Regions from separate parts of the Arthrobacter sp. zg-Y895 genome, predicted to be linked through region 1. Evidence: riboswitches for the same ligand, from Rfam matches in the RefSeq annotation. Region 1 holds a riboswitch; the other holds the start of a gene.
What was found. A riboswitch is a leader RNA that binds a small molecule or an ion and turns the genes downstream of it on or off. The one in region 1 is predicted to bind cyclic di-AMP.
Positions count from the first base shown of each region.

Region 2: another riboswitch for cyclic di-AMP. It lies ahead of LJ760_RS08865 (LysM peptidoglycan-binding domain-containing protein); the one in region 1 lies ahead of LJ760_RS11305 (M23 family metallopeptidase).

Region 1 is NZ_JAJFZY010000005.1:63,855-78,131, forward strand. Features, by position in the region: gene LJ760_RS11255 (hypothetical protein) at 1-853, opposite strand, end outside; gene LJ760_RS11260 (DUF6507 family protein) at 850-1,197, opposite strand; gene LJ760_RS11265 (DNA repair helicase XPB) at 1,465-3,111, opposite strand; gene LJ760_RS11270 (helicase-associated domain-containing protein) at 3,104-5,539, opposite strand; gene LJ760_RS11275 (hypothetical protein) at 5,579-5,890, opposite strand; gene LJ760_RS11280 (cold-shock protein) at 6,102-6,485, shown strand; gene LJ760_RS11285 (DUF3027 domain-containing protein) at 6,507-7,079, shown strand; gene LJ760_RS11290 (MFS transporter) at 7,134-8,414, shown strand; gene serC (phosphoserine transaminase) at 8,460-9,587, opposite strand; gene LJ760_RS11300 (metal-dependent transcriptional regulator) at 9,805-10,503, shown strand; cyclic di-AMP (ydaO/yuaA leader) riboswitch at 10,594-10,790, shown strand; gene LJ760_RS11305 (M23 family metallopeptidase) at 10,794-11,558, shown strand; cyclic di-AMP (ydaO/yuaA leader) riboswitch at 11,707-11,865, shown strand; gene LJ760_RS17495 (NlpC/P60 family protein) at 11,869-12,669, shown strand; gene LJ760_RS11315 (NlpC/P60 family protein) at 12,696-13,496, shown strand; gene LJ760_RS11320 (HNH endonuclease) at 13,742-14,242, shown strand; gene mobA (molybdenum cofactor guanylyltransferase) at 14,242-14,277, shown strand, end outside.
Region 2 is NZ_JAJFZY010000004.1:455,760-470,036, reverse strand. Features, by position in the region: gene LJ760_RS08875 (ATP-binding protein) at 1-2,403, shown strand, start outside; gene LJ760_RS08870 (response regulator) at 2,400-3,074, shown strand; gene LJ760_RS08865 (LysM peptidoglycan-binding domain-containing protein) at 3,167-4,036, opposite strand; cyclic di-AMP (ydaO/yuaA leader) riboswitch at 4,040-4,186, opposite strand; gene LJ760_RS08860 (MFS transporter) at 4,699-5,919, shown strand; gene ligD (non-homologous end-joining DNA ligase) at 5,966-6,988, shown strand; gene LJ760_RS08850 (ABC transporter ATP-binding protein) at 6,985-7,725, opposite strand; gene LJ760_RS08845 (ABC transporter permease) at 7,766-8,848, opposite strand; gene LJ760_RS08840 (sensor histidine kinase) at 9,025-10,368, shown strand; gene LJ760_RS08835 (response regulator transcription factor) at 10,365-11,006, shown strand; gene LJ760_RS08830 (sulfurtransferase TusA family protein) at 11,058-11,285, opposite strand; gene LJ760_RS08825 (YeeE/YedE family protein) at 11,319-12,371, opposite strand; gene LJ760_RS08820 (glycosyltransferase family 2 protein) at 12,602-13,366, shown strand; gene LJ760_RS08815 (alpha/beta fold hydrolase) at 13,326-14,270, opposite strand.

The DNA of each region.
Region 1 (14,277 bases):
CATATTCGGGATGGTCTATCAGGTCCTGGTTCCACTCTTCGGTCACGTTGTCATAAATGGAGAGGCCGATGTCCAGTGCGCCCAGCGCATTACCCGCCCGTTTCGCCCACGGGGGCATATTGGCCAGTTCATCATTGGCCACTAGAACGGTGCGCTCGTATTCGTGCTGTTGTATGCGCAGTTCCACGGTGGTGGTTAGCGTGGCCCGAGTGGCCGGAACCACGGTGCCGTCTGCATAGGTAATAAATACCCGGCTGATGTCGAGGGTCTGGACGTGGACGGTGCTGGAAACAGTTACCCGCACCCTTTCCTGATGGATCCTGGTCAGAACATTGTCGGCCGCATCATTGGCTATGTCCCAAGCAGGGGTGTCCGTAAAGCCGGGAGAATCGGGGAGCTTGGCCGGGTCGGCCTGCCGGATGGCTGCGGCGCAGGCTTCCTCCGCCGCAGCGTACTCCTGCGCCAGGGCGGAGATGCCGGCGGCCACTTCCGCTTCCTTGTTCTTGCCGTAGTCAGGATCGTCATCAGTTGATTCGGGATAGGAGGTGCCGGCCGCCGAAACGAGCTCCCTGTGCCGGGCCTGCATGCCGCGGACCGCCTCCGCGAAGGTGTTCAACGCAGATTCGATCAGGAGGGTCACAATCTGTGCTTCGTCAGTGAAGACGGTTACCGGCTTCATCGCTTCGTACACCAGCGACTGTTCCGGGGCCTGATAATGCGGCTGAACGCCGTTCCAGATAGTAACAAGCTCGTTTCCGGACTGGGCGGCACGGGTGCCGGAGGCCGCGATCAGCGCGGCATCGGAAATAATCAGGTCCGGGTCCGGAAGGACCGGCAGCGCATCCGCACTCATTTGTCCGCCTCCGGAGATACGCTGGGAGCAGCGATGGATGCCTGCTGATTGGCGGTCTCCGCCATAACCTGGTCGCCGTCGATGTACGCATGGATAGCATTTGCGGTTTCATCAAGAACTTTATCGGCGCGCTGTACTGCACTGGCTACCAGCGGGCCCAGGTAGCCCTCATAGACTTCCATCAATGCGCCGGTGATAAGTCCGCTGTTGACACTTTCCGCAGCGCCCGTCAGGGCATTCCGAAGAACGTTTCCTTCTGTTCCAAGTTCTCGGTGTTCTGTTCTGGCTTGAACTATCACGCCCCGGGTTCCCGCGACGTCGATATCCCACCCATTAAGTGACATCCCCCATTATCCTTCCCCCTGCAAAAAAGCTCCGCCAGCGACACCGGTTTACCGTATGTCCTTGGACAAGCGCATGTCCATGGGGAGAACTACCCATGGACATCAACGCAATTGCCAAAGCGCCCAATATGCGTTCCAGGCCTTTTGCAATAAGCAGTTTGCCAGATAGGCGGATATGCCGCTCGGAGGGAAAGCGGCATCGGTCTTTTGGCGATACCGCGTTATGGGCGCAGGGGGGAAGGTCCCTCGCCGAAGCCGTGCCCGGGGCTACACCGGCTTTTCGATGTCCGTGGCGTCCAGGATGGAGTAGGCGTAGCCCTGCTCGGCGAGGAACCGCTGCCGCTTGGCGGCGAAGTCCTGGTCCAGGGTGTCGCGGGCAACGACGGTGTAGAAGTGCGCCGCCTTGCCGTCCGCCTTGGGGCGCAGGAGCCGGCCCAGCCGCTGGGCCTCTTCCTGCCGGGAGCCAAAGGAACCGGAGACCTGGATGGCCACGGAGGCCTCGGGCAGGTCGATGGAGAAGTTGGCCACCTTGGACACCACGAGGGTGCTAAGGGCGCCTTCGCGGAATTCGTTGAAGAGCCGCTGGCGTTCCTTGACCGGGGTGTCGCCCTTGATCACGGGTGCGTCCAGCCGTTCGGCCAGTTCGTCCAGCTGGTCCAGGTACTGTCCGATCACCAGGGTCTGCTCGCCGGCATGGCGCTTCACCAGCTGTTCGACGACGCCGGTCTTGGTTTCCGACGTCGAGCACAGCCGGTACTTGTCCCCGTCTTCGGCCATGGCGTAGGCCACCCGCTCATCCCGCGGCAGGTCCACCCGGACCTCGATGCACTCGGCGGGCGCAATGTAGCCCTGCGCCTCGATGTCCTTCCACGGGGCGTCGTACCGCTTGGGACCGATCAGGGAGAAGACCTCGCCCTCGCGGCCGTCCTCGCGGACCAGGGTGGCGGTCAGGCCCAGCCTGCGCCGGGCCTGCAGGTCCGCGGTCATCCGGAAAATGGGTGCCGGCAGCAGATGGACCTCGTCGTAGATGATCAGGCCCCAGTCATTGGCGTCCAGCAGTTCCAGGTGCGGATACAGCCCGCCCCGCTTGAGCGTCAGGACCTGGTAGGTGGCGATGGTGACCGGGCGGACTTCCTTCACTGCGCCGGAGTATTCGCCGATCTCGTCCTCGGTCAGGGAGGTACGCTTCAGCAGCTCGTCCTTCCACTGCCGGGCGGAGACGGTGTTGGTCACCAGGATGAGGGTGGTGGTGGAGCTGGTGGCCATGGCCGCCGCCCCGACCAGGGTTTTGCCCGCACCGCAGGGCAGCACCACCACGCCGGAGCCGCCGGCCCAGAAGTTCTCAGTGGCGAGCTTCTGGTAGGGGCGCAGCGCCCAGCCGTCCTCATTGAGCAGGATCGGATGCGGCGTGCCGTCCACATAACCGGCCAGGTCTTCGGCGGGCCAGCCCAGCTTCAGCAGCAGCTGCTTGAGCTGGCCGCGCATGGCGGACTGCACCACGACGGTTTCGCCGTCGATCCGCGGGCCGAGCAGCGGCTGGATCTTCTTGGCATGCATTACTTCTTCGAGCACCGGATAGTCGTTGGTGCGAAGCACCAGCCCGTGCTGGGGATCCTTCTCCAGCCGCAGCCGCCCGTACCGCGACATAGTTTCTTCAATGTCGATCAGCAGCGAGTGCGGCACCGGGAAACGGGAGTACATAAGCAGCGTGTTCAGGACCTGTTCGGCGTCGAGCCCCGCGGCCCGCGCATTCCACAGGCCCAGCGGCGTCAGCCGGTAACTGTGGATGTGCTCGGGGGCACGCTCGAGTTCGGCGAAAGCCGCGATGGCGTGCCGGGCCTCGGTTGCCTGTTCATGATCGACCTCCAGAAGAATCGTCTTATCGCTCTGGACAATCAACGGTCCGTCAACCATGTGCCGGGCTACCCTCCACTATTTCCACGTCCATAATCCGATGTACTGACACTGTGCGTTCGACGTCGTGGCGCGGGTCGTAGACCCGGACCCTGCCGTCGCTCACTGAGAGGGGAACGAAAATTTCCTGCCGCTGATTCCCCTGGGCATCCACCACGCCCATGCGCACCGAACTCTTGGTCCGGATGGCCTTGCGCAGGGTTTCCAGGCTGACCAGGGACTGGCTCTCGCCGCCGGTATGCGGGACGGGCCCTCCGCCGCGCAGCGCGGCCAGCTGCCGGTCCAGGTCCTCGTCCGTAAGTTCCCACGGATTCAGCCGGGCCCTGGAGGAGGACGGCGCCGGCACAGGGATCATCCGGTGGGAGCCGACCGGCTTGCGTGCCGGTCCTTCCAGCGCCGGGGGATAGCCGAGCTCCCGGAGGGAAAAGGTGAGTTCCTTGGCCGGCACGTTGGCTGCGACCACTGTCGGGGCCAGCCGCACCAGGCCCAGTGAAGCGGTCCGCGGGTCCGCCAACAGGGCGTTCAACCCGGCCTCGTCATCACTGCGCAGATAAGATCCCGCCGCGCCCACCCGCAGCCGGCCGTACCGGGCTGCCGTGTCCTCCACCAAGTAGCGCAGCGGCTGGGGGACATCCGTTGCGGAATGCTGGTGCAGGAAGGCGAGGATGCCGTCGGCGTCGAGCCCTTCATCCAGGGCCCGCCGGATGGACTCGGCCGAGAACCGGTAGATCGTTGCCGGGCCCTGGCCTTCCGCCGTGGAAATCAGGGCCAGCTCCCGGGCGACGTCGGGCTCCAGGTACCCGGGCGCCACCGCCGTGAGGTCAGCCTGCAGCAGGAAGGAGTTCAAGGGCGCAGGCAGGGCGTCGCGCAGCACGGAGGTGGCACGGGCATAGTCGCTGCCGGCAACGGCCGACCCCAGCACGGTCAACGCCCCTGAACCGAGCAGCCCCAGATGGGCTGCCTCCTTCAGGATGCCCGGAACCAGCCGGGCAAAACGCCGCTGCAGCCGCGGCTGGTGCCAGGTCAGGGCACTGATGAGGTCCTCGGTTTCGAAGGCACCGACAGTCTCGTTTTCGCCCGCACCCTCGACGTCGGATAGCAGCGCAAGCATTTCCAGTGCCCGACGGCGGACCACTGGGGCGTCCGGGCGGGAAACTTCTGCGGCCAGCGCGTTCACTGCTCCGCCTGCCGGCAGGGGTGCACCCACCAGGGACGGTGCGCGGTCCGCATCCAGCCAGGCTTCGACCAACCGGCGCCACTGATCTTCACGGTTCTGGGTAAGCCAGGTTCCCTCTGTGGTGCCCCAGCGTGAGGTTGCGGCATCCAAGGTGATCAGCCCGGCCAGGGCCGCCAGTTCCAGCAGCCAGGACGTAGCGGCACTGTCCAGCCGCAGCGATTCGGAGAGACGGCGCACTTCTCGCACGCCAACGCCTCCGGAGCGGAGCGTCCCGATCGGATTTTCGGCCGCAAGCGCCAGCAGTTCCGTTACCAGCCGCAGGGTTTCGGCCACCGCTCCAAACGCGGCGTTGTCCCGCAGGTTGCGGGCGACGTTGCGGGGAACCGGCCGGGGTGCTTCCAACTGGAAGTCCGCGACGATTACATGGCCGCGGGAGGCCTGGCCCACCGGCCGCGGAAGTTCCACGTGAAGCGCATCCAGGGGGACCAGGAGGCCGCGGGCCACGAGCCACTCCACCGGGGTGGGGGAGGGGTTGTCCAGAACGGCCCGTCCCAGGGCGGCTTTCTTGGGGATGGTGCCCACCGGTGAATACTTGAACCGGCGAAGCAGGTCTGCTGTCTGCGGCGGAGCGCCCTCCATGAGCGTCGCCCAGCCTGCAGGATCAGAGACCAGATGATGCAGGGAATGGGCGGCGGTGGCGGGGGTGTCGGCCTTCTCTATGGGCAGTCCGCTGCTGCGCAGCCCCTCGACGATGCCGACCAGGCGTTGCCCGAACTCCGGATGCTGCGCCGCCAGGGTGGAATACGGCCTGCCCAGCCCGGCGGGGTAGGCCCCCAGCGCCTCCCCAAGGACCGAGACGGGTAGATAGAACCGGCGGGAGGCATCAGCTTTCGGCGCTCCGGGGTGCGGCTTGGCCCGCCGCAGCAGGGCCAGGGAATGCAGGTGGCCCAGGATCGCATCGAGGGACTTGATGGTTGAGCCCGAGATTGTTGTTTTCAACCATGAGGCGGTGGTGCTGAGCTGGGAATCTTCGTTGGTGGTCAGGTCCACCGCTTCCAGGACCTGCAGCTGCGGTGCCGTCAGTTTTTCGAGGATCCGCTGGACGCTGACGCGTGTGGAAGCACGCGCAGCCAGAGCCTGGAAATCCGGGACGGCGGGGAGCGCCAAATCGGGCCGGGCCGCGAGCAATTCACGCAGTTGGTCATCACTGCGTGCTGCTAAATCTTCGGCCAGGGCTCGAATCGCGGACATCAAAACCACGTTACCTGAGTGGGGAGAAAAACGGACCGATCAGCCCCGGCGCCGCCGCCTGATTCCGTCGATCACCAAGCCCGCCATAAGCAGGAACGCGAGGGGGAGTGCGTAGAGGGATGCGGCAATGAGCCAAGGCGCCACTGCCTGGCTCCCGAGGTAGAGGGCCAGTACCGCGGCGAGCGTGCCCAGTCCGAACAGGGCCAGCAGGGCCGCAAGGACGGCGGCAAACCGGCGGAGCGGAGAGTTGCGGGGAGGGACTTGGGGATCCGGCGGGGTGTGGGGTGCCGGAAACTGCTTCTCTGCGCGTGCCGCGGGGACCCGGACCTTCTCCGGTGGGGTGTTGCTCATGGTAATTAACGCTAACAGCGGAAAACTGCGGGACAAAGGGGAGACCTTGGTGCCCCATTCCCGTGTCGGGATATTCTAAAGGGAACAGACTTCCCCGTAGTATCTCCAAAGGTACTCCGGCGCCGCTTCGGGCCTGGCTGGCCAACGCGGGTCACGACTATTCCTGCGGCAGGTGTCCTGCTGCAATTAAACTAAGAACGAGGTAACCGAAGTGCCCATCGGCAAGGTCAAATGGTTCGACACTGGTAAGGGTTTTGGGTTTCTGGCCACGGACGATGGGCAGGAAGTCTTCCTGCATGCTTCGGCCCTGCCTGCGGGAGTCAGCGAGGTCAAGCCCGGCACCCGCATGGAATTCGGTGTTGCGGACGGACGTCGCGGACCGCAGGCCCTATCCGCCCGCATTCTCGAGGCCCCGCCGTCGGTAGCCAGGGCAACCCGCAAGGATGCCGAAGACATGGCCGTGATCACCGAGGACCTGATCAAGCTGCTGGACGGTATTTCCAACGGACTGCGGCGCGGCCGCTACCCGGATAAGAAGCACGCATCCAAGGTAGCTGCCGTCCTGCGGGCCGTTGCCGATGATCTGGATATATAAGGTAAGTGCACTGAATTGACTATGAGACCGGAAATTCCCTCTCCCGACTCGTCCCCTGAACCCGACACCGACGCCGCTGCTGCTCCGGCGGTTCGCAAGCGCGCCCCGCGGCGGCCGGGAAAGCCCGACGCCGTGCTCGCGGCCGCCGTGGCCGAAGCCCGCGCCGGACTGCTGGAAGTGGTATCCGAAGACGAAGTAGGCAACTACCTGGGTGCTGCGGCCGACGCCGAACGGGTGGTGACGCACCGGTTCTCTTCCCTCCGTCCCGGCTACCGCGGGTGGTACTGGTACGCCACGGTTGCCCGTATGCCCCGGAGCAAGAAGGTAACGGTGTCCGAAGTGGGCCTGCTCCCCTCGGACGAAGCCCTGCTGGCTCCCGAGTGGGTGCCCTGGTCCGACCGGCTGCGTCCGGAAGACATTGCTGCCGAACAGGAACAGCAGGCCCAGGAACAGCGGGCGCAGGAACAGGCTGATCAGGAACAGGCCGAGGCCGAACAGGCTGGCCGGGACGATAACGGGCAGCAGGACGAGGCTGGCGAGAACCAGGCCGGCGAACAGCACGCCGAAGCGACAGGTGCCCAGGAGGACGAATAATCCCGTGACGGTTGCGGCAACAAGGTTCACTATCCCCAAGGGGGCGCTGGACTGATGTTCCGTTCCCTTCGCATTTTCAACTACCGCATCTGGTTTATCGGCGCCCTGGTGTCGAACATCGGCACCTGGATGCAGCGCACCGCGCAGGACTGGCTTGTCTACGACATCCTGACCGATCAGGACGCGGCGGCCATGGGAATCGTTATGGCGCTGCAGCTGGGCCCGCAGCTGCTCCTGGCCCCGTGGTCAGGCCTGATCGCCGACACGTACAACCGCCGCAAGGTCCTCCTGCTCACGCAGGTCAGCATGGGCGGCCTGGGCCTGGCACTGGGGCTCCTGGTGCTCTCCGGGCATGCGGAGCTGTGGCACGTCTACGCCTTCGCGCTGGCGCTGGGTGTGGTGTCGGCCGTCGACGGGCCGGCACGCCAGGCCTTCGTCTCTGAGGTGGTTTCCGAGCGGGACCTGCCCAACGCCGTCGCCCTCAACAGTGCCTCCTTTAACGGGGCGCGGATGATTGGCCCCGCCGTCGCCGGTCTCCTGACCGTGGCCGTGGGCCCGGGCCTGGTCTTCGTCCTCAACGCCGTGACGTTCGGCGCCATGGTGATTGCGCTGCTGAAAATGCGTGCCGGCGAGCTGCGCGTGTTGCCCAAGGCGCCGCCGGGGAAGGGCCGCATCCGGGCCGGACTTGCCTACGTGCGGCACCGGCCGGACCTGATCATGGTGATGCTCGCGATCTTCATCGTGGGGACCTTCGGCATGAATTTCGCTATCTATATAGCAGCCATGGCACGCACCGAGTTCGGCCGGGACGCCGGCATTTTCGGCGTCCTGAATTCGGTGATGGCCATCGGATCCGTCGCCGGCGCCCTGCTGTCCGCGCGGCGGGACCGGCCCCGCCTGCGCTTTGTCTTCGGTGCGGCCGGAGCCTTTGGCCTGGCCTGCATCCTGTCCGCCATGGCACCCAGCCTGATCCTGTTCGCCGTCTCGCTGGTCCCCGTGGGCCTGTTTGCCCTGACCCTGATGACCAGCGCCAACGCGTATGTCCAGACCACCACGGCCCAGATCATGCGCGGGCGGGTCATGGCCTTGTACTTCGCCATCTTTATGGGCGGCACGCCGCTGGGCGCCCCGGTGGTGGGTTGGGTCTCGAACTCCTTCGGTCCCCGCTGGAGCCTGGGCGTTGCCGCAGCTTCCGGTCTGCTGGCCGCCGCGATCGGTTTCGTCTGGGCCTGGCGCACCTACGGCATGCGTTTCCACTATGACCGGAGCCTGCCGCGCCGGCTGAGCATGACCACGGACACTCCGGAAAAGCAGCAGGACCCGGACAACGCCTAGCGTCCGGGTCCTGCCGCGGCCCCTATCGTAGGGCGGCCTTGCGGGTCAGGAATTCTCGATCACAAAATCGATGCACTCCAGCAGGGCGCTGACGTCGTCGGGCTCGATGGCCACGAAGGTGGCAATCCGCAGCTGGTTGCGGCCGAGCTTGCGGTAGGGCTCCACGTCCACAACGCCGTTGGCGCGCAGGGTCTTGGCTATTGCCGCGGCGTCGATGCCCGCGTCGAAATCGATCGTGGCAATCACATTGGAGCGGTCCTCGGCGCGGGTTACGAACGGAGTGGCCACGGAGGACTTCTCGGCCCACGAATAGATCCGCCCCGCCGACTCCGCGGTCCGGCCCGCGGCGAAGGCAAGTCCGCCGTTGGCGTTGAGCCATTCGATCTGCGCGTTAAGGGTCACCAGCGTAGACAACGACGGCGTGTTGTAGGTCTGGTTCAGCCTCGAGTTGTCGATGGCGGTCTGCAGGTTCAGGAAATCCGGGATCCAGCGGTCCCCGGCATTGATCCGGGCCGCCCGTTCCAGCGCAGCCGGAGAGAACATGCCCAGCCACAGTCCGCCGTCGGAAGCGAAGTTCTTCTGCGGTGCAAAGTAATAGACATCGGCCTGCGCCAGGTCCACATCCAGGCCGCCCGCAGCAGAGGTGGCATCGATCAGGACCAAGGAGCCGGCGTCGGCGCCTTCCACCCGCCGGACGGGGGCAGCCACGCCAGTGGAGGTCTCATTCTGGGGCCAGGCATAAACGTCGACGCCGGCCTCCGCCGCAGGCTCGGGGCGCGTGCCGGGGTTGGAGGTGATGATGCTGGATGCCGCGAGGAACGGAGCCTTGTTGGTGGCTGCCGCAAACTTTGAGCCGAATTCACCGAAGGAAAGGTGCTGGGCCTTCTCCTGGACCAGGCCGAAGGCCGCGATGTCCCAGAACGCGGTGGAACCGCCCACGCCCAGGACAACCTCGTAACCCTCGGGCGCCGAGAACAACTCCATGAGGCCTTCACGGACGCTGCCCACGAGGTTCCGTACCGGAGCCTGCCGGTGGGAGGTGCCGAGCAGGTTGGCTCCCGCTGCTGCGAGTGCGGACATCTGTTCCGGGCGTACCTTGGAAGGACCGGCACCAAATCGGCCGTCCTTCGGGAGGAGCCCAGCGGGAATTTTCAGTGCGGCGGTATCGCCCATGGTGTGACGCTCCAAGCGGGTTTCGACAGTGGCGGATATGCACTTCCATTCTGCCGTACAGGCTCGGGAGCCCGCGATGTATGACGCCCGCCACCAGAGACTGTGCCCGGTGCCGCGCAATTATCGGGCGGTCCGGCGGATAGGCTAACGTGTTGGCGTACACCCCCGGGGCAGCGGTGCGCTGCCTCTCTTCCTCCCTTGCTAGGAGCGGCCCGTCATGACGGATCTCATTGACACCACTGAGATGTATCTCAGGACCATCCTGGAACTGGAAGAAGAGAACATCGTTGCCCTCCGTGCACGCATTGCCGAACGGCTGCGCCACTCCGGGCCCACGGTTTCCCAGACCATCGGGCGAATGGAACGTGACGGGCTCGTGGTGGTTGCCGGGACGCGTCGGCTGGAACTGACGGAACTGGGCCGGCGCCGGGCCACCGAGGTCATGCGCAAGCACCGCCTGGCCGAACGGCTCCTTGCGGACGTCATTGGACTTGACTGGGCCTACGTCCATGACGAAGCCTGCCGCTGGGAACACGTGATGAGTGAGCGTGTGGAACGGCGCCTGTATGAGCTGCTGGGCCGCCCCACGGAATCGCCCTACGGCAATCCCATTCCCGGCCTCGAGGGGATCGGCGGGGTGGCGGCGGAAGTGTTCATCGCCGGCGTCGTCGACCTGGTGTCCACTGTCGCGTCGGCCGAGCCGGGGACCAAGCTTCGGCTGGTCCGGCTGGCGGAACCCATCCAGGTGGAACCCGAACTGCTTACCCAGCTGGACGAAGCGGGGCTGCGGCCCGGAGCGCAGATCACTGCAGAAGTTGTAGGCGGTTATATTTCCGTGCGTGTTCCGGGCATCGAGGGTGCCTTGGAACTGCCTACGGAAGTGGCATCCCACGTCTTTGTTTCCCCAGTTGGGTAACGGAATGGTCACTTTTGTGACATTTACCCTATAGTGAGTTCCGACGCTGAAACACCATCGTTATCCGGTCCGTCCGCCGAGCCCTGCCAGCGGACCGGAGCACTAAACTCGTCCAGGCAGGGGCGGAGGACCCACTTTCCGGCAGCATTGCTGCCTTGGGGTGAAGCCTTTCGGGAGCCGGCTGCATTTCCTGCATAGTTGCAGGTGATGCCCGCCTTTTCCGGAAAGGCCGAGTTTCTCTACTCGAATCCGACAGCTAACTTCGCAGGCGATCCATGAGAGGGAAAAACTTGTCGAAGCATGCTGCTTCGGGCCGGCGCCGCGCGTCAGCTCCTATTGCACCTGAGCGCCCGCGCAACGCCTCACCGTCAGGCCGCCGGCGCGCCGAAACAAAGTCCGTGTCCGTGGGCGGTGCCGCCCAGAAGGTGGCTATTACCGCTGCCACGTCGGGCCTGATCCTTACGGCCGCCATGCCCACGCATGCGGCAGCGGACGATCCGGTCCAGCACGAGCCGGTGGCGGTCGACGCGCCGGTCTCGGCCGACCCGAACGCTGATATCGGATTCGCCCGGGCCGGGCTGAGCAGCAAATACGACCCGGACGCCAAGCTGGCCGCCATCACGGTTGCCGCCGGCTCGCATGCGGTCCCTGCTGCAGCCAAGGGCACGCTGTCCACGCCCCTGGACTCATCTTTGGTGCAGACCTCCGGGTTCGGCCACCGGGTCAGCCCCATCACCGGGCAGCACGGCGAGATGCATAACGGACAGGACTTCGCCGCCGCCTGCGGTACGGCGGTCAATGCCGCTGCATCCGGCACCGTGGTCTTCGCCGGCTGGCATCCCTACGGCGGCGGCAACCGCGTGGTGATTGACCACGGCAACGGAGTCCAGACCACGTACAACCACCTTTCCAATATTGCCGTCACCGTGGGCGCTGAAGTCGAGCGCGGATTCCTGGTCGGCGCGAGCGGTACAACCGGTTCCTCAACCGGCTGCCACCTGCATTTCGAGGTCATGGTTAACGGCGAAGTAGTGGACCCGCTGAATTGGTTGTAAGCGCTTAAATCAATTGGTTGTAACCAGTTGAATATCGTTTCGTGATCGGAACGTGACATACCTCAAATGTTGCTGTACGCTCATCCTCGTGCCCGATTCGCCAAAGGTGGGGCACCTTCGAACAGATCGCCTAGCTCTGCCACTGTTTGAAGTCCGTTCGCAGAATCGCATGGCAGAGGCGGGGGAACCAATTTCGGGTTTCGAAAGAAACCCTTGGGGTTAAGTTGCAAAAGGCCATTGGCCGGGCAACCGGGTGACTCCCATCCGAATCCGACAGCTCACCTCGTAGGCAATTGGGAGAGGCAAACTTGTGTCATCAAACGCTCATGGCCGCCGTCGCGCTGCCACCGTACAGACCAACCCGATCACTGCACTTTCCAAGGCAGTCAGCAGCAACGCCGGAACCGTAGGCCGCCAGGCCGCCGTCGTAGTTGCAGCATCCGGCCTCGTGCTGGCTGCCGGACTTCCTGCACAGGCTTCCGTAAGCACGGACCGCCAGGCACTCGCAGCAACCCCCCTGAACATCGTGGCCGGCAGCGTTACCGCCCCCGCCAACGCACCGTTCGAGCTTCCCCTGGTTGCCCCCAGCTCCACTTCCGGCGCCGAATACCGCGCACAGGTTGCAGCCGAAGAGGCCGCAGCCCAGGCAGCAGAAGAGCTCGCAGCCTCGCAGGCCGCAGCAGCAACCCAGGCAGCAGCCACCAAGAATGCCGCAGCTGCCCGCACGGCCGCCCCGGCAGCCTCCGGTGCCGCCGTAAAGCCAGCCTCCTCCATGTCGGCTCCGGTCGAAGCACCGGCTTCCGGCAACATCGCAGCTGGCCTGGTTGCTTCCGCCTACGGCCAGATCGGTGTGGCACAGGATTGCACCGCCATGGTCGAGAACGCCCTGCGCTCCGTCGGCAAGGCCGTCGGCGACCTTGGCCCGATGCAGTTCCTGCAGTTCGGTCCCCAGGTTTCCACTCCGGCTCCCGGTGACCTTGTGGTCAACGGCGGCCACGTTGCGATCTACGTCGGCAACGGCCAGGTCATCAGCGGCGGTCTGAACGGCCTGAACACCGGCCTGCATGCCCTCTCGGACCTGGGCGGCGTCAGCTTCGTCCGCGTCAGCTAACCGGAATACGAGACGCGGAGAAAATCATGACCTCGACAATTGAGCGCGCCCGCCACCGGGCGCCGGTGGAACGCACCACTACGCTGAACGCCCTTGCCGGCGCCGTCAGTGCCAACGCCGGAACGGTGGGCCGCCAGGCCGCCGTGATCGCGGCAGCCTCCGGGCTGGTACTGACCACCGGTGTCGCGGCCAATGCCTCCGGGGCGGACGCCATGCGCGACGTCCAGACGAGCACCCTGGATCTTTCCTCGGTCAAGATCCTCCAGGTCTCCGAAAACGCGACGGTTTCGTTCGAACGCGACAGCATCGCCGGCACCACCCCGGCACCCGTGGCGGAACCTGTAGCCCCGGTTGCCGAAGTGCCTGCTGCCGCTGCGGCTCCGAAACCGGCTGCCGTCGCTGCCGGCACGCGTGCTGCTGCCAACACGGTTCCTGCTGCTCAGGCCACCACCCTCAGCACGCCGGCACCTGCGCAGCCCGCGCAGAGCGCCCCTTCCGGCGTAGCATCCACCATTGCAGCCGCTGCCTACGCGCAGCTGGGCATCGGCCAGGACTGCACCCGGTTGGTCACCAACGCGCTGGCCGCGGCCGGAATCAACCACCACGGCTGGCCCGCAAGCTACCTCACCCTTGGACGGACGGTGAGCGCAGCTGAGGCCATCCCCGGTGACCTTATCTACTACGCAGACGGCGGGATGGGCATGGCCCACATCGCCGTGTACGTGGGCGGCGGACAGGCAGTGCACGGCGGTTTCAACGGTGGATCCACCGTTGTGGCTCCGGCTGAGCTCGGCTCCGGCGGCGTCTACATCCGCGTAGGCGGCTAGGCAGCTCCCGGTACAGCATCCATGGCAAGGCCCCTCCTTCGGGAGGGGCCTTGCCTGGTTAAGCCGCAGCCCGGGCACGGAGCCAGGCGGGGTGCTGCGGGCCGGGGCCGAGCCCCTGCACCACCGGCATAAATGGCCAAGAACGCGATCGCGTTCTACTCTTGCATAGACAATCCGATGTGCCGTTGGCGAAAGCGGTGTCTTGTACTCACCGGTTCGCGGGCGGCAGGCGAAGAGGTATGTGCATGCGCACTCTCGTTCTGAATGCTGGATATGAACCGTTGGCCGTGATCACCTTCCGCCGCGCCTTGGTGCTGGTCCTGAATGGAAAGGCGAGTGTGGTGGCGGAAAACGGCGAGCCGGTGGTCGGCCCCAACGAAATCCTCCCCAGGCCTTCGGTGATCCTGCTTCACCGGTACGTGAAAATTCCCTACCGGGAGGGCACCGTAGCCACCCGACGGGGCGTCCTGCGCCGGGATAACCATGAATGCGCCTATTGCGGGAAGGCGGCGGCTACCGTGGACCACGTGGTCCCGCGGTCCCGCGGCGGCGATGACAGCTGGGAGAACCTGGTTGCCTGCTGCCTGCGCTGCAATAACACCAAAGGGGACAGGACACTGGCGCAACTTGGCTGGGAGCTGCGGATTTCCCCCAAAGCGCCCCGGGGTGCGCGCTGGCAGATCCGCGAGCTTGAACGTCCCTCACCGCAGTGGGATCCGTTCCTGCAGAATGACACGGCTGCCTGATGTCCGCTGCCGCTCCTTATGATGCAGTCGTCCTG
Region 2 (14,277 bases), on a different contig from region 1:
GGCCGCGCCGCGACAGCTGCCCTGGCCGAGGGGCTGGAGACGGTCCCGCGTGCCGCCCTCAGCCACCGCGGGCTGGAACTCACGGAGCTGGACCTGGACGCCGTCCTGGCGCGGGCGCCGGAATACGCGCTGGTGGATGAACTGGCCCATACCAACGTGCCCGGACTGAAGAACGAAAAGCGGTGGCAGGACGTGCAGGCCCTGCTCGACGCAGGGATCAACGTCCTGTCCACCGTGAACATCCAGCACATCGACTCCCTCAACGATGTGATCGAGCAGATCACCGGCACCCTGCAGGCCGAAACCGTACCGGACGCCGTCCTGCGCGGAGCCGAACAGGTGGAACTGGTGGACCTCACTCCCCAGTCGCTGCGCGGACGCCTGGCCGACGGCGTCATTTATCCGGAAGAACGGGTGGACGCAGCCCTGTCCAACTATTTCCGCCTCGGAAACCTGACGGCCCTGCGCGAACTGGCCCTGCTGTGGCTGGCGGACGAGGTGGATTCGGCTCTGAACCGCTACCGTGAAGAGCACGGCATCAGCCGCAAATGGGAGGCCCGGGAACGGGTGGTGGTGGCGCTCACCGGCGGCGCCGAAGGGCGCACCCTGCTGCGCCGCGGAGCACGGATTGCAGCCCGGTCCGCCGGGGGAAAGCTGCTGGCCGTCCACGTTTCCGGGGCCGACGGACTGCGCGGGCCGGAACCGGCAGAACTGGCCGCGCAGCGGCTCCTGGTGGAGAAGCTCGGCGGCACGTTCCACCAGGTGGTGGGCAACGATGTTCCGCGGGCACTGGTTGACTTCGCCCGGGGCGTCAACGCCACGCAGCTGGTGGTGGGGGTCAGCCGCCGTCCCCGGATCGCAGCACTGCTGTCCGGACAGGGCATCGGCGCCACGGTCATCCGGGAGTCCGGGGACATCGACGTGCATATGGTCTCCCACTCGGCGGCTGCCCGGACCTTGGTGCTGCCGCACTTCGGGGGCGCCCTCTCGATGCGTCGGCGCCTGCTGGGCTTCGCCTTCGCCATTGTGGGCGGTCCGCTGCTGACGGCAGGCCTGGTTTCTCTCCGGAGCGCCGAAACCATCACCGGCGACGTGCTGAGCTACCAGCTGCTGGTCATCCTCGTGGCCCTGATCGGCGGCATCTGGCCGGCCCTGTTCGCGGCCTTGCTCTCGGGCCTGACCCTGGACTTCTTCTTCATCCAACCGCTGTACACCGTTACCGTGGCCACGCCGTCGCACATGCTGGCGCTGGGGCTCTACGTAGTGAACGCGCTGCTCGTCAGTTATGTGGTGGATGCCGCCGCCCGGCGGGCGCGCACCGCCCGGCGTTCGGCGTCGGAATCCGAGCTGCTCGCATCGGTGGCCGGCAGCGTGCTGCGCGGGGAAGATGCCCTTGCCGCACTGGTCAGCCGCACCCGTGAAGCCTTCAACGTGAGCGCCGCACGGATGCGTTGCGAGGATGAAGACCTGTACTCCGAGGGCGAGTGGCCGGCTTCCGCCTCACCCGAAGATCCGGCGTTCACCCGCCTGCCGGTGGGGGAGCGGTGCTCCTTGGATCTATGGGGGCGCGAACTGGCTGCGTCGGACCGGCGCCTGCTGGCGGTCATCACCGCCCAGTTGGAGGCGGCACTGGAACACCGCGAACTGACCGAAACCGCCAGGGGACTCGGCTCGCTGGCCGAGGCGGACAAGGTCCGCACGGCGCTGCTGGCCGCCGTCGGGCATGACCTGCGCCGGCCGCTGACGGCAGCGACCGCCGCCGTTACCGGGCTGCGGGCAACGGACGTCACCTGGTCCGAGCAGGACCGCAGCGAACTCCTCGCCACCGCCGAGGAATCCCTGGCCTCCCTTTCCGGACTCGTCACCAGCCTGCTGGATGTGAGCAGGCTGCAGGCCGGCGTCGTCGGCGTGAGCCTGGAGCCGCTGAATGTCGCGGATGCGGTGCTGCCGGCGCTCGAGGAACTTGAACTGGGACCGGCGGACGTGGAACTGGAAATCCCCTCCGCGCCGCGCGTGGTCCTGGCCGATCCGGTGCTCCTGCAGCGTGTGCTGGTCAACCTGCTGGCCAATGCGGTGCGCTTCAGCCCGGCGGAAACGAAATGTGTCCTGTCCGTCAGCGAGTTTGCCGGCCGGGTGGAAATCCGCGTCATAGACTCGGGACCCGGTGTCCCGGAGCAGCGGCGGGGAGAAATCTTCGTCCCCTTCCAGCGGCTGGGGGACACGGATAACTCAACCGGCCTGGGCCTGGGACTGGCCTTGGCCAAGGGATTCACTGAAGGAATGGGCGGAACGCTGGAAACCGAAGACACACCCGGCGGCGGTCTGACCATGGTCCTCTCGCTGCCTGCCGCTGAACGCGGTACCCATGCGGCAGGGATCTCCACTCCGGCGGTGGCCGGATGAAGATCCTGGTCGCCGACGACGACGTGCAGATCCTCCGCGCGCTGCGCATCACGCTGAGCGCTTACGGATATGAGGTAGTGACTGCGGAAAGCGGCAGTGCCGCCATCCGGAAGGCGGTGGACACCCATCCGGACCTGCTGGTGCTGGATCTGGGCATGCCGGGGCTGAGCGGCATGGAAGTCATTGAAGCCGTCCGAGGCTGGAGTGCCGTGCCCATCCTCGTGGTCTCGGGCCGGATCGATCCGGCGGACAAGGTGCGGGCGCTGGACCTGGGGGCGGATGACTACGTCACCAAGCCCTTTTCCACCGAGGAGCTGCTGGCCCGGATCCGGGCGCTTTCCCGGCGGTCGCCCGCGGCTGCGGGTCCCAGCGAGATCACGTTCGGGGCCGTGCGGGTGGACCTGGCCGCGCGGCGCATCGCGCGGGTCGACGACGGCTCGGACATCCGCCTGACGCCTACCGAGTGGCGGTTCCTGTCCGAACTGCTTGCCCATCCGGGCATGCTGGTCACCCAACAGGCCCTGCTCACGAACGTCTGGGGCCCGGGCACCACGGACTCGGGCTACCTGCGGCTGTACATCGGACAGCTGCGGAGGAAACTGGAGCGTGACCCTGCGGCTCCGGAGCACCTGCTCACTGAACACGGCATGGGCTACCGGTTTGTGCCCTGATGCAACCGGTGGCAGGTCCTGACCGCTTAACGCAATGAGCGCCCGGCCCTTGCGGGACGGACGCTCATTTCGCGCGGTGTGGCTGGGAAGCCTTATGCGCGGTAGAACACGGGGCCGGAGCCGACGTTGACGGACTGGACTACGGTCTGGTTGCCGTTCCAGCCGCTGTGGATGGCTTCGCCGTTGCCGATGTAGATGGCAATGTGGGCCAGGCCCATGCCGCCGTCGGCGTAGTAGACCATGTCACCGGGCTCCGGGGTGGAGACCTGGGTGCCGTAGGCGGCCAGCTGTGCGGGAGCAAGGTCCCCCACGCTGTGGCCTGCGGCGCGCAGGGCAACCTCAACCAGGACGGTGCAGTCCTGGGCTGCGCCCAGCTGCGACTGTGCCGAAGCCAGCATGATGGCGTTGGTGCCGCTGGCTGCGGGGGTTGCTGCAGCCGGCGTGATGTTGGTGGACTGGGTGGTGACCACGCCGGTATTGGCGGGCTCAACCGGTGCTGCTGCTGCCGGTGCTGCAGCCGGAGCGGCGTAGGACGCAACGGGTTCGGCAGCAATGGCCGGAGCGGCTTCGCCGGCAACGGTGATGACATCGCCGGGGTAGATGATCGATGCCAGGGACAGGCCGTTCAGCGCCAGGACGGAGTCCAGGCCAACGCCGTAAGCGGCGGAGATCTGGCCCAGGGTGTCACCGGAAACAACGGTGTGGGTGGTGGCAGCAGCTGCGGGGGCAGCTACCGGTGCGGCTGCAACGGGGGCGGCTGCTACCGGGGCGGCCGGTGCAACGGCCTGCGACGGGGTGTAGTTGTCATTGGCGACAACTCCGGCGGAGGCCGGTGCGGCCATGCTGAGCATCAGGCCGGAACCTGCGACGACTACGGCAGCGGCGCTGCCGATGGTCCGTCCACGGCCGGCAACGACGATGGTCTCGGCGCGGTGGCGTCCACGAGTCTTGTTGAAAGTCATGTAATAACCTCTCCCGATACCTGCGAGGTGAGCTGTCGGATTCGGATGGGAGACACCCGGCCGCCGGTGAAACCGGAGACTTAACCCCAAGGATTCAAGGAACCCATAAATGGTTCCCCCGCCTCTGCCGTGGTTGTGCGTTCTGTGGACCCCGGGACCAGCGGCAGAGCTAGGTAACAAGCCCGGGGGAGCCGCATCAGAAAGCGGCATGGGAATAACCGTACAAGATAGTTACGGTTGGATAACCATTGTGTGATCTGCTTCTCTCAGGCGTGTGATCGGGGGCGCGATATGCTACCCGAAATCTGCCTCTGCGGCCACACCGGCTAGCTTCAGTCTCAATCTTAACAGGGCTTTTCTCGCGTCCGAGTGGCGGGGTAACCCCAGGCGTCGAGGTAGGTGTTACGGGTGTGATCCCTTCAGTAACAGCCGTACCACTGCCTCGGAATCGGCGTCCCGGCCACCCGATCCGCGCTCGAAGAATTCCACCCTCCGATACGGGAGTGGCTGAAGTTTTCCCATCGGTCACGACTGCACCACCGTGTGGGGTAAAAGTGGCCGGGATCACTGAAATTTGCTTCCCGACCGACGACGGCGGCGGGTAAGGTTGTTAGGCGACCTTCCAATATCGGTCGCTTGTTCCGAGCAAACAGGAGTATGCAGTGGCTGGCAGCGGTTCGAAATTATGGACCAGGGGATTTGTGCTGGCGATCATCACGAATCTCTTTATCTCACTGGTGTTTTATCTGTTGATGACCACCATGGCGCTCTACACGGTTCAGGAGTTCTCCGCATCCGACAGCACCGCCGGATTTGCTTCCGGATCCTTCGTCCTCGGTGCGTTGGCGGCACGGGTGTTCGCCGGGAAGTTCCTGGACTTCGTGGGGCGGCGCCGGCTGCTGGTGACCAGCCTCGCGGTGTTCGTGGTCGCATCGCTGCTGTACATCCCCGCGTCCAACCTGGCACTGCTCCTGACCGTCCGGATCCTGCACGGCATGGCATTCGGAGCGGCCAGCACGAGTATTTCCGCCTCGGTCATGGGACTGATTCCGGTCCACCGGCGCGGCGAGGGTACCGGCTACTTCGGTATCTCCACCACGATGGCTACGGCAGTAGGCCCGTTCCTGGCCGTGTTCCTGGCGGAGTCCGTCAGTTACCGCGCCCTGTTCCTGTTTGCTGCCGGCTGCGCCGCCGTCGCACTCGCGTTGTCCCTGGTGCTGTCCCTGCCGGAACGCACACCGACCGCCGAAGAACAGGAGAACAAGTGGCGGATGCACCTCACGGACATCATCGATCCGTCGGCACTGGCCATTGCATCGGTGATGTTCATTGCCGGCGCGGCATATGCCGGCATCCTCTCCTTCCTTAACTCCTATGCCCAGACGGAAGGCCTGGTGCTCGGCGCCAGCCTCTTCTTTGTGGTCTATGCGTGCGTGGTGCTGGTTTCGCGGTTGTTTGTGGGGCGCATCCAGGACCGGCACGGTGACAATGCCGTGGTGTACCCCACCCTGGTGTCCTTCGCCGTCGGCCTGGCGCTGCTGGCCTACGCCCCAAATGACACGGTGATGGCCCTGGCCGGCGTGTTTGTGGGCTTCGGCTTCGGTGCACTGATGCCGTGTGCCCAGGCGATTGCCGTGACAACGGCACCGGCGGCCCGGATCGGCCTGGCGACGTCCACGTTCTTCATCCTGATGGACGCCGGTGTGGGCCTTGGCCCGCTGCTTCTGGGCATGCTCCTGCCACTGATGGGATTCCACGGCATGTACTGGGTGCTGGCCGCCGTCCTGCTGGCCTCCACGGTGCTCTACCACTTTGTCCATGGACGAAAGGATTACCGGCCCGGCGCACCGGTGGAACCGGTGCGGGGGAAGCCTGCCGCCTGACACGGTAACCTCTTTCCCACACTGTCCGATGAGGGAAAGCAGAACGATGGCACGCGAGGAAACCACCTTGGCCGTTCCCGGTCCGGAGGGGGAGCGGCAGGTCCGCATCTCCAGTCCCGGGCGGGTCATCTGGCCGGATCCCGGAATCACGAAACTGGATCTGGCCCGCTATTTCGCGGAGGTGGGTGAGGCGTTCATCCGGGCCAACGGCGGCCGGCCCGTCTCGCTGGAGCGCTTCCCGGAGGGCATCGGCGGAGAGGTGTTCTTCTCCAAGAATCCGCCGCGCGGAATGCCGGACTGGATGCGTGCCGTCACCGTGAAATACCCGAGCGCCCGTTCACACCCGCAGGTGGTGCTGGATGAGCCTGCCGCCGCGGTGTGGGCGGCGCAGAGGAACACGGTGGTGTTCCATCCCTGGCCGTCGCGGGCGGAGAACACGGACAACCCGGACCAGCTGCGCATTGACCTGGATCCGCAGCCGGGCACGGATTTCGACGACGCCGTGCGTCCGGCCCAGGAACTGCGGTCCATCCTCGCCGAGGCCGGGTTGGACGCCTACATCAAGACTTCGGGCAACCGGGGCATCCACCTCTTCGCGCCCATCCGTCCGGAGCGTGAATTCCTGGACGTCCGGCATGCCGTGATTGCCGCAGCCCGGGAGGTGGAGCGCCGGATGCCGGACCAGGTGACCACGGCCTGGTGGAAGGAAGAACGCGGCACACGGGTGTTCGTGGACTTCAACCAGGCCAACCGCGACCGGACCATGGCCGGCGCGTACAGCCCGCGGGCGCTCCCGAACGCACCCGTCTCCTGCCCGATCACCTGGGACGAGCTGGAACGGGTGCATCCTGCGGACTTCACTATGCAGACAGTTCCGGAGCGGCTGCGCACCGTCGGGGATCCCTGGGCGGAGATGTCCGCCCGGCCGGGGTCCATTGATGTCCTGCTGGGCTGGTGGGAACGGGACCTGGCCAACGGGCTGGGCGAACTGCCCTTCCCGCCGGACTATCCGAAGATGCCGGGGGAGCCGCCGCGGGTCCAGCCCAGCCGCGCCCGTCGAAAGGACTAGGCTGCGGGATCGTGTTCAATGAGCCTGCCGTCCCGCATGGCCGCCACGTCATCGGTCAGGGGTACGAACTCGGTATCGTGGGTCACCATCACCGTACCCAGGTCGAATTCGCGTGTCACGGCAACCAATAGGCGGACAATCGCCTCGGACCGGTCGTGGTCCAGCGCGGCGGTGGGTTCGTCCACCAGCAGCAGCGACGGACTGCCCATGAGGGCACGGGCAATGTTGACCCGCTGACGCTGTCCACCGGAGAGCTGGTGGGGACGGCGGGCCGCGACGGATTGGGACAGCCCCACGAGTTCCAGGAGCTCCCGTGCCCGGGACTCGGATTCCTTCCCGGCCCTGCCGCGCAGCCGGTCAGTGATGACGAGCTGCTCCACGGCCGTGAGGGAAGGAAGCAGGTTCGCCTGCTGGAAGACGATGCCAAGTTCGGTACGCCGCAGTGCAGTCCGGCCGGCGTCGTCCAGTTCGCCGACATCCCGGCCGCCCACCGTCACGGTGCCCGACGCCGGGCGGATCAGAGTGGCGGCAACGGCGAGCAGGGAGGACTTGCCGGACCCTGACGGACCCACCAGTGAGAGGATCTTTCCCCGGGGAACAGTCAGGCTGACCCGGTCCAGTGCCTTCAGCGTGCTGACGCCGTCGGGGTATTCGAGGGTTACGTCCTGCAGGTGCAGTGCGGCGGTGGCAGCCGCGAGGGTCGGTGGGACAAGTGCCGAAGCTGAGGTTTCTGCCATGTTGTGGTGGTCCTTTCTTGGGAATACAGGATGTAGGTAGCTAGTTGCCGCCGAGAGCGGTCAGCGGATCTACCTTGGCAACCCGGCGTACGGCACCGGCCGCCCCGGCAAGCCCGAGCACCACGATGCCCAGGATCGGCAGCAGTGCGGTGGAAACCGTCAGGATGAACGGAGCAACCGCAGCGGCGGCCAAGCCGATCAGTACGGCGAGCACCCCGCCGGTGACGGCACCTGCGGCAACGATGACCCCGGCCTGGGCCAGCGCGTCACGCATCAGGTATGCGGAGCTGCCGCCCAAGGCCTTCAGCACGGCAATGTCGCGGGTGCGCTGGATGGTCCAGACCGCCAGGAAGGCCACAATGACCAGTGCGGAGATGCCGTACAGGAACGCCTGCATCATCAGCAGCGAACCGTTTTCCGAGGTGTAGGCGCCCAATCCGTTGAAAGAGCCGCGGATACCCGTGGAGACTGTGCCTGCGGCGTCGTCTGCCTGCTCGGCGGCGGAGCCCGAGGCGGCGATCACGGTGGCCACCGGCGCCGCGTCGGAGCCCTCATCGTTGGTATGGGCCGCAGCCTGCCATGTAGCCAGCGACGTCCAGACGAGCGGCGTGTGGCTGTAGTAGGACTGGTCGACAATGTCTTCAACAGTCAGGACCCGGCCGCCCAGGCGCACTTCGTCCCCCGCATCCAGGGACAGGGACTCCGCTGTTTCCGATCCAATGAGGATCTGTCCGTCGCCGATCTGGCGGGGCGCGAGCTTGCTGCCCGGTTCGACGCCGAAGACAGCCACGTTTGCACTGGCCCCGCCGGTAATGCGCGTCTGGGTGATGCCTACGGGTTCAGCGGTCTCGATGCCGGGAGTCTTCCGCCACTCAGCCAACTGCTCAGCTGTGACGGTTGATTCCGTATAGGAGACCTTGGCTTCACCGCCCTCGGGTGCACCGAAGGCAACGATGTCCACCCCGGCGGAGCCAAGGTCCTTGATTGCCGCAGTGTTTTGGTTGCCCAGGCCTGCGGTAAGCCCGGAGAGCAACACCAGAAGGAGGGTAATCAGGGCGACGACGCTGCCCATCAGGGCAAACCGCCCCTTGGCGAAGCGTATGTCGCGGAGTGCCAGATACACGTTTGCTTCCTTTCGGATCGGCCGCCGCAGCGGCAGTGGAGGGTACCTTTCAACCCTCCGCCGGTTCCGGGGCGAAACCATCGCATGGACGGATGATCCAGGCGGAGAAACCGGTTGGTCCTGCGCTCAACCGTTTGGTTGATGCCGTTGCGGACGGCCGGACCTAGGCTGGAATCATGAGTACGCCGAATCAAAGCAATGGGGGTCCCGACGGCGGCGCCGGCGCCGTGTCTGCCGCTAGCGCGACCGTCGCGGGGGACGCCGTGCTCCGCCTGCTGCGGGTAGCCCTGCACGTTGCCTTCGCCGGGCTGCTTGTTCTGGCTTTGGTCCAGCTGACCCTGGACGGGCCGGGAACGCCCCGCCTTGTGGCTGCGTATGCCTGCGCCTGTGTGCTCGCCGTCGTCTATCTCGCCGGCACCGTGGCAGAGAAACGCTACGCAGCAACCGGGACCGGGCCGGACCCCGGCCGTGCCGGTCCCTATTGGCTGGCGGCCGTAACGTTCCTATGGCTTCTTCTGCTGCTGATAAGCGCCGATTTTTCCTGGCTGGCCTTCCCCCTGTTCTTCCTGGACCTGCATCTGCTGCGGACCGTGCCCGCCTTGGCGGCAGTAACCGCGATGACGGCTGCGGTGGTCGCCGCCCAGGGCGTGCACTCCGGAGGGTTTACTCTCGCAGTCCTGTTGGGCCCGGTGCTGGGTGCCCTCTTTGCTGTGGTGATGGGCTTCGCCTACGCGGCGCTGCACGGAGAAAGCGTGAACCAGCGGCGTGCGCTGGCCGAGCTTCGGCGCACCCGCGGGCAGCTGGCAGCGTCCCAGCACCGTGCGGGCGTCCTGGCGGAACGGGAACGCCTGGCCCGCGAGATCCATGACACCCTGGCCCAGGGGTTTTCCAGCATTGTCCTGATGTCGCGGGCGGCCGGCGCCGCACTGGAAAGCGGACAGGCGGATCTGGCCCGGGAGCGCATTGCCACGGTCCAGGCCACTGCGTCGGAAAACCTGGCCGAGGCCAGGAAGTTTGTGCGCGGCCTGACCGAAGCGGCAACGGGCAGCGGGACCCTCATCGCGGGGCTGGAGCGCCTCTGCGCCGATAGCTCCCGGCAGGCGGCCTCCGGCGGTCAGCCGCTGGAGTGCAGCCTCCGGGTGGACGGAGAGCCGGTGGATCTCGATGCCCGGTATGAAACCACCCTGCTGAGGGCGGCGCAGGCTTCCCTTGCCAACGTGCGGGCGCATTCCGGTGCACATACCGCGGTACTGACGCTCAGCTTTGCGCCCGACGCAGTGACGCTGGATGTCTTCGATGACGGTACGGGCTTCAGCACCGCAACGCTCCCGGACGTCCCCCGCCGGGACGGAAGCGGATTCGGGCTGCTCTCCCTGCGCGAGCGGGCAGCGGATCTGGGCGGGGTGCTGAGCATCGAGTCCGCGCCCGGCGAAGGCGCGGTGGTGGCGGTACGGCTTCCGCTGCCGGCTGCCGACCGGCCGGAGCTGGAGCAACCGGCTCCCGCGAAGACACGGGCATGAGAGTGATGCGGATCCTGCTGGTTGACGATCACCCGGTGGTCCGGGCAGGTCTGCGCGCCATGCTGGAGGACTTTGAAGGCATCCGGGTTGCCGCCGAATCCGCGGACGGCGAATCAGCGGTGGCCGAAGTCCGTAAACAGGAGGTGCTGGGCACCCCGGTCGATCTTGTACTGATGGATCTGCAGATGGGGGCGGGCATGGACGGGGTGGAGGCCACGCGGAGAATCCGGGCGGCCGACGGCCCGCCGGTGCTGATTCTGACCACCTATGACACTGACGCCGATATCCTGGCGGCCATCGAAGCCGGGGCGGCCGGTTACATGCTCAAGGATGCGGATCCTGAGGAGATCCGCACCGCGGTCACTGCTGCTGCGGACGGGCGGACGGCGTTGTCGCCGCTGGTTGCGGCCCGGCTGATGGGACATCTGCGGAGTCCGGCTCCGGCCCTCAGCAGCCGTGAACTTGAACTGCTTGAGCTGCTGGCAACGGGCCTCGGGAACCGGGCCATCGCCCGGAAGCTGTTTATCTCCGAAGCGACGGTGAAAACGCACTTGGTGCACATCTACGAAAAGCTCGGTGTGGACAACCGGACCGCCGCCATCGCCGAAGCCCGGCGCCAGCGGATCCTGCGCTCTTAACGGGCACGGAACGGCGAAGCCGGGCTTCAGCGGTGCGGAGGTTACGCGGTGCTAGGCCTTCTGCACCGTGATGGACCACTCCGCGGGGCCGCGCTTGGAGAAATCCGTGACGGGGTAGCCGCTTTCGGCAGCCCAACGCGGAATGGCGTCCGTGGCCTGGGTGCAGTCGAAGTGGATGACGAGTTCATCACCGCTGCTCAGTGTTGTCATAGCCTGCTTGGCTTCCACGAGGGGGAAGGGGCAGACGGATCCGTTGGTTTCCAGGGTGACCTGTGCCATGGTGTGTATCCTTTTCGAGCTATTGGTGGGGGATTAGACGCCGACGGGGACGCGAGCGGAGGCCGGCGCCGGGCGGCGGTTCATGATGGTGAGCTTCGCAGCGACGCCGGTGCCGAGGATCATGAAGATCAGCGCGGTCCAGCCCTGGAAGGTGAACTGGGCCGTCTGCACCATGGCGTTGCCGATGGTGCAGCCGCCGGCCAGGGCGGCGCCGATGCCCATCAGGGCACCGCCGCCGAGGCTCTTCACGGCGGTGGCGGCGTCGGGGACCCGGACCCGGAATTCGCCGCTGCCCTTGGCTGCGATGAAGGAGCCGAGCAGGATGCCGATGACCAGGTACACACCCCAGTCCACGAGCTCGGCATCGCCGGTGACAAGGTAGGTGACCAGCTTGGAGGAGGGGGTGGTGATGCCCAGGCCGTCTTCCCGGCCGGTGGCCCAGCTCAGCGGCCAGGCTGCCGTGGCAATGAGCCCGATGACGACGGCCGTAGCGAAGGCATTCCACGGCTTTTCGAACAAGAGGTGCGCCAGCCCGGTCTTCGACGCCGGCAGGGTGGCCATGGCGGACTTCGGCTTGGCCAGGTGGTGCCGGACCGCCAGTGCCACCGCGGTCACGAGCACCGCCACGAACAGCCACGGGGAGATGCCCAGGACCGAGTAGAAATTGCTCTGCTCCACGGTCACGGAGCGCATCGCGGTGTTGAAACCGGCCAGGGGGCCCGTCTTCATGATCGCGGCGAACAGTGCGTAGGAGATCAGCGCCAGCCAGCTGCCCACCAGGCCCTCGCCGGCGCGGTAGTAGGTTCCGGTGGCGCAGCCGCCGGCCAGCACAATGGCAAAGCCGAAGATGAAGCCGCCCACGATGGTTGCCAGCCAGGGGAACGCCTCGGCCTGCAGGGTGATGACGCCCGCCGCGTCCAAGGCGAATACTCCGATGCTTTGCACGGCCACAACCACCAGGAACGCGGTGAGCCAGCGGGTATTGCGTGTGACCCAGACATCGCGGAAGGCACCGGTGACGCAGAAGCGGCCCCGCTGCATAACGAATCCGAGCGCCAACCCGACCAGCAGGCCTGAAATAAGCATTGAAACTGCTCCTAGGAAAAAGGGGAGATGCCGCGGCAACGTGCCGCAGTTGAGCAACGCTAGTCCGGGTCCTTTCCGGCCGCCAAGGAATATGGCCCAGCATGTCCGCGGATTAAGCCGCATGACGGCGTAGGTGGACAAAGGCCGAACCGGAGCCTTCCCGTCCGTGGCCGGGGAACGCATGCGGTGGCAGAATCGGAGGGCAACGGACAACCGGCAGCCAGGACGCGATGTCGACTATCACAGTGGTGATCCCCTCCCATAACGACGCCGTTATGCTCGCTGCGTGCCTGCGCGCGGTGGCCCGGCAGACACGGCAGCCGGACGAGGTCCTGGTCGTGGACAACGCCAGCACCGATGCGACGGCGGACGTCTGCCGGGCAGCGGGTGTCCGCAGGATCTACGAGCCCGACGTCGGTGTCGCCTCCGCTACTTTCCGCGGCTTCGATGAGGCGAGCGGTGAATGGCTGGCCCGTTTGGACGCAGACTCGGTGCCTCCGCCGCACTGGCTGGAGCATCTGGAGGCCGACCTCCTCGAGGCCGGGAAAGACACCGCTGTCACCGGGCCGGGGGAGTTCTACGGCTCCGGCCGGGTCGTCCGGTGGATAGCGGAAACCCTCTATATCGGCGGCTACCGCTGGTCGATGAACCTGCTGCTCGGACACCCGCCGCTCTTCGGGTCCAATTTCGGCTTGCACCGGAGCATGTGGATACGGCTAAGGGACCGGGTGCACCGGGGCGATCCCCGCGTGCATGACGACCTGGACCTCTGTTATCAGCTCCGTCCCGGGATGTGGATCCGCTGGGACCCGGATCTGCGCGTGGGTGTATCCGCCCGGCCCTTTGACACGTGGCGCGGGCTGGGGCGGCGGGTGGCCATGGCTTACACCACGTTCAAGCTCGACTTCGAGCAGGAACCGCCGTTCCGGCGCCGGCGGGACCGGGCACGCAGCGTCAGCCGGCGGAATCGAACAGGTGCAGCAGGTCCCGCGTGAACTGGTAGGGCGATTCCTCGCTGGGGCTGTGTCCGCTGCCGTAGGCCGCAAAAGATGCGCCGATGCCGGCGGCGAACTCCCGGTGCAGCTGCAGCGGCCAGACATCATGCTCGCCGACGGCCACGAACTTAGGGAGGGTGGCTGCCCGGAGGGTATCCCGCAGGTCCGGGGCGTGCCTCATCAGCCCCACCATGTCCCGGATGGAGTCTTTCCTGGTGCGGGTGAACCGGTGGGCCACGAACGCCATCCGTCCCGGAGACGCCCCGATGAAGTTGCGCTGCACGCCCCAGACAATCAGGTCCGCGCTGATCCGGTCCCCGACTAAGGGGGCGGCCCAGCCGATACGGCTAACGCCGCGGAAACTCTGGCCGCCGCGCGGCGGGCAGCCGAGCAGGGTGATACTGCGGAACAGGCCCGGCCGCTGCTGCAGGGCCAGCTGGGCAACGATGCCGGCGAATGAGTAGCCGACCACGTGGGCCGGGCCGTAGGCGGAGAGCACGGCTATCAGGTCACCCGTAAACAGCTCATAGTCGTACCGGCGCTGCGGCGGCCGCAGGTGCTCGGGGCCGGCGTCGGCGGACTCGTACTGGCCGGCAAGGTCGAAGCTGAAGGCGAAGTATCCCGCCGCCGCCAGTTCCGGCAGCATCAGTGAGAAGTCCTCCTTCGACCCCATGGCGCCGGGCACCAGGACCACCGCCGGGCTGCCGGGGTCTCCCATGCTGATGGCCGCGAGGGACCCGCTGGGTGCCGGAAACCGGGAACGGAGGCAGCCGGCGGGAAGAGCGGACCAGTCGACGTCGCCGAGTTGCGCGTCGCGGGCGGCAGCAGGATCGGCCGGGGCAGCCGGTTCGGTGCGCGGCTTTCCGCCCGGCCCCCGGCCGGCGAACCTCCCGCGTATCACCATGGCTAAA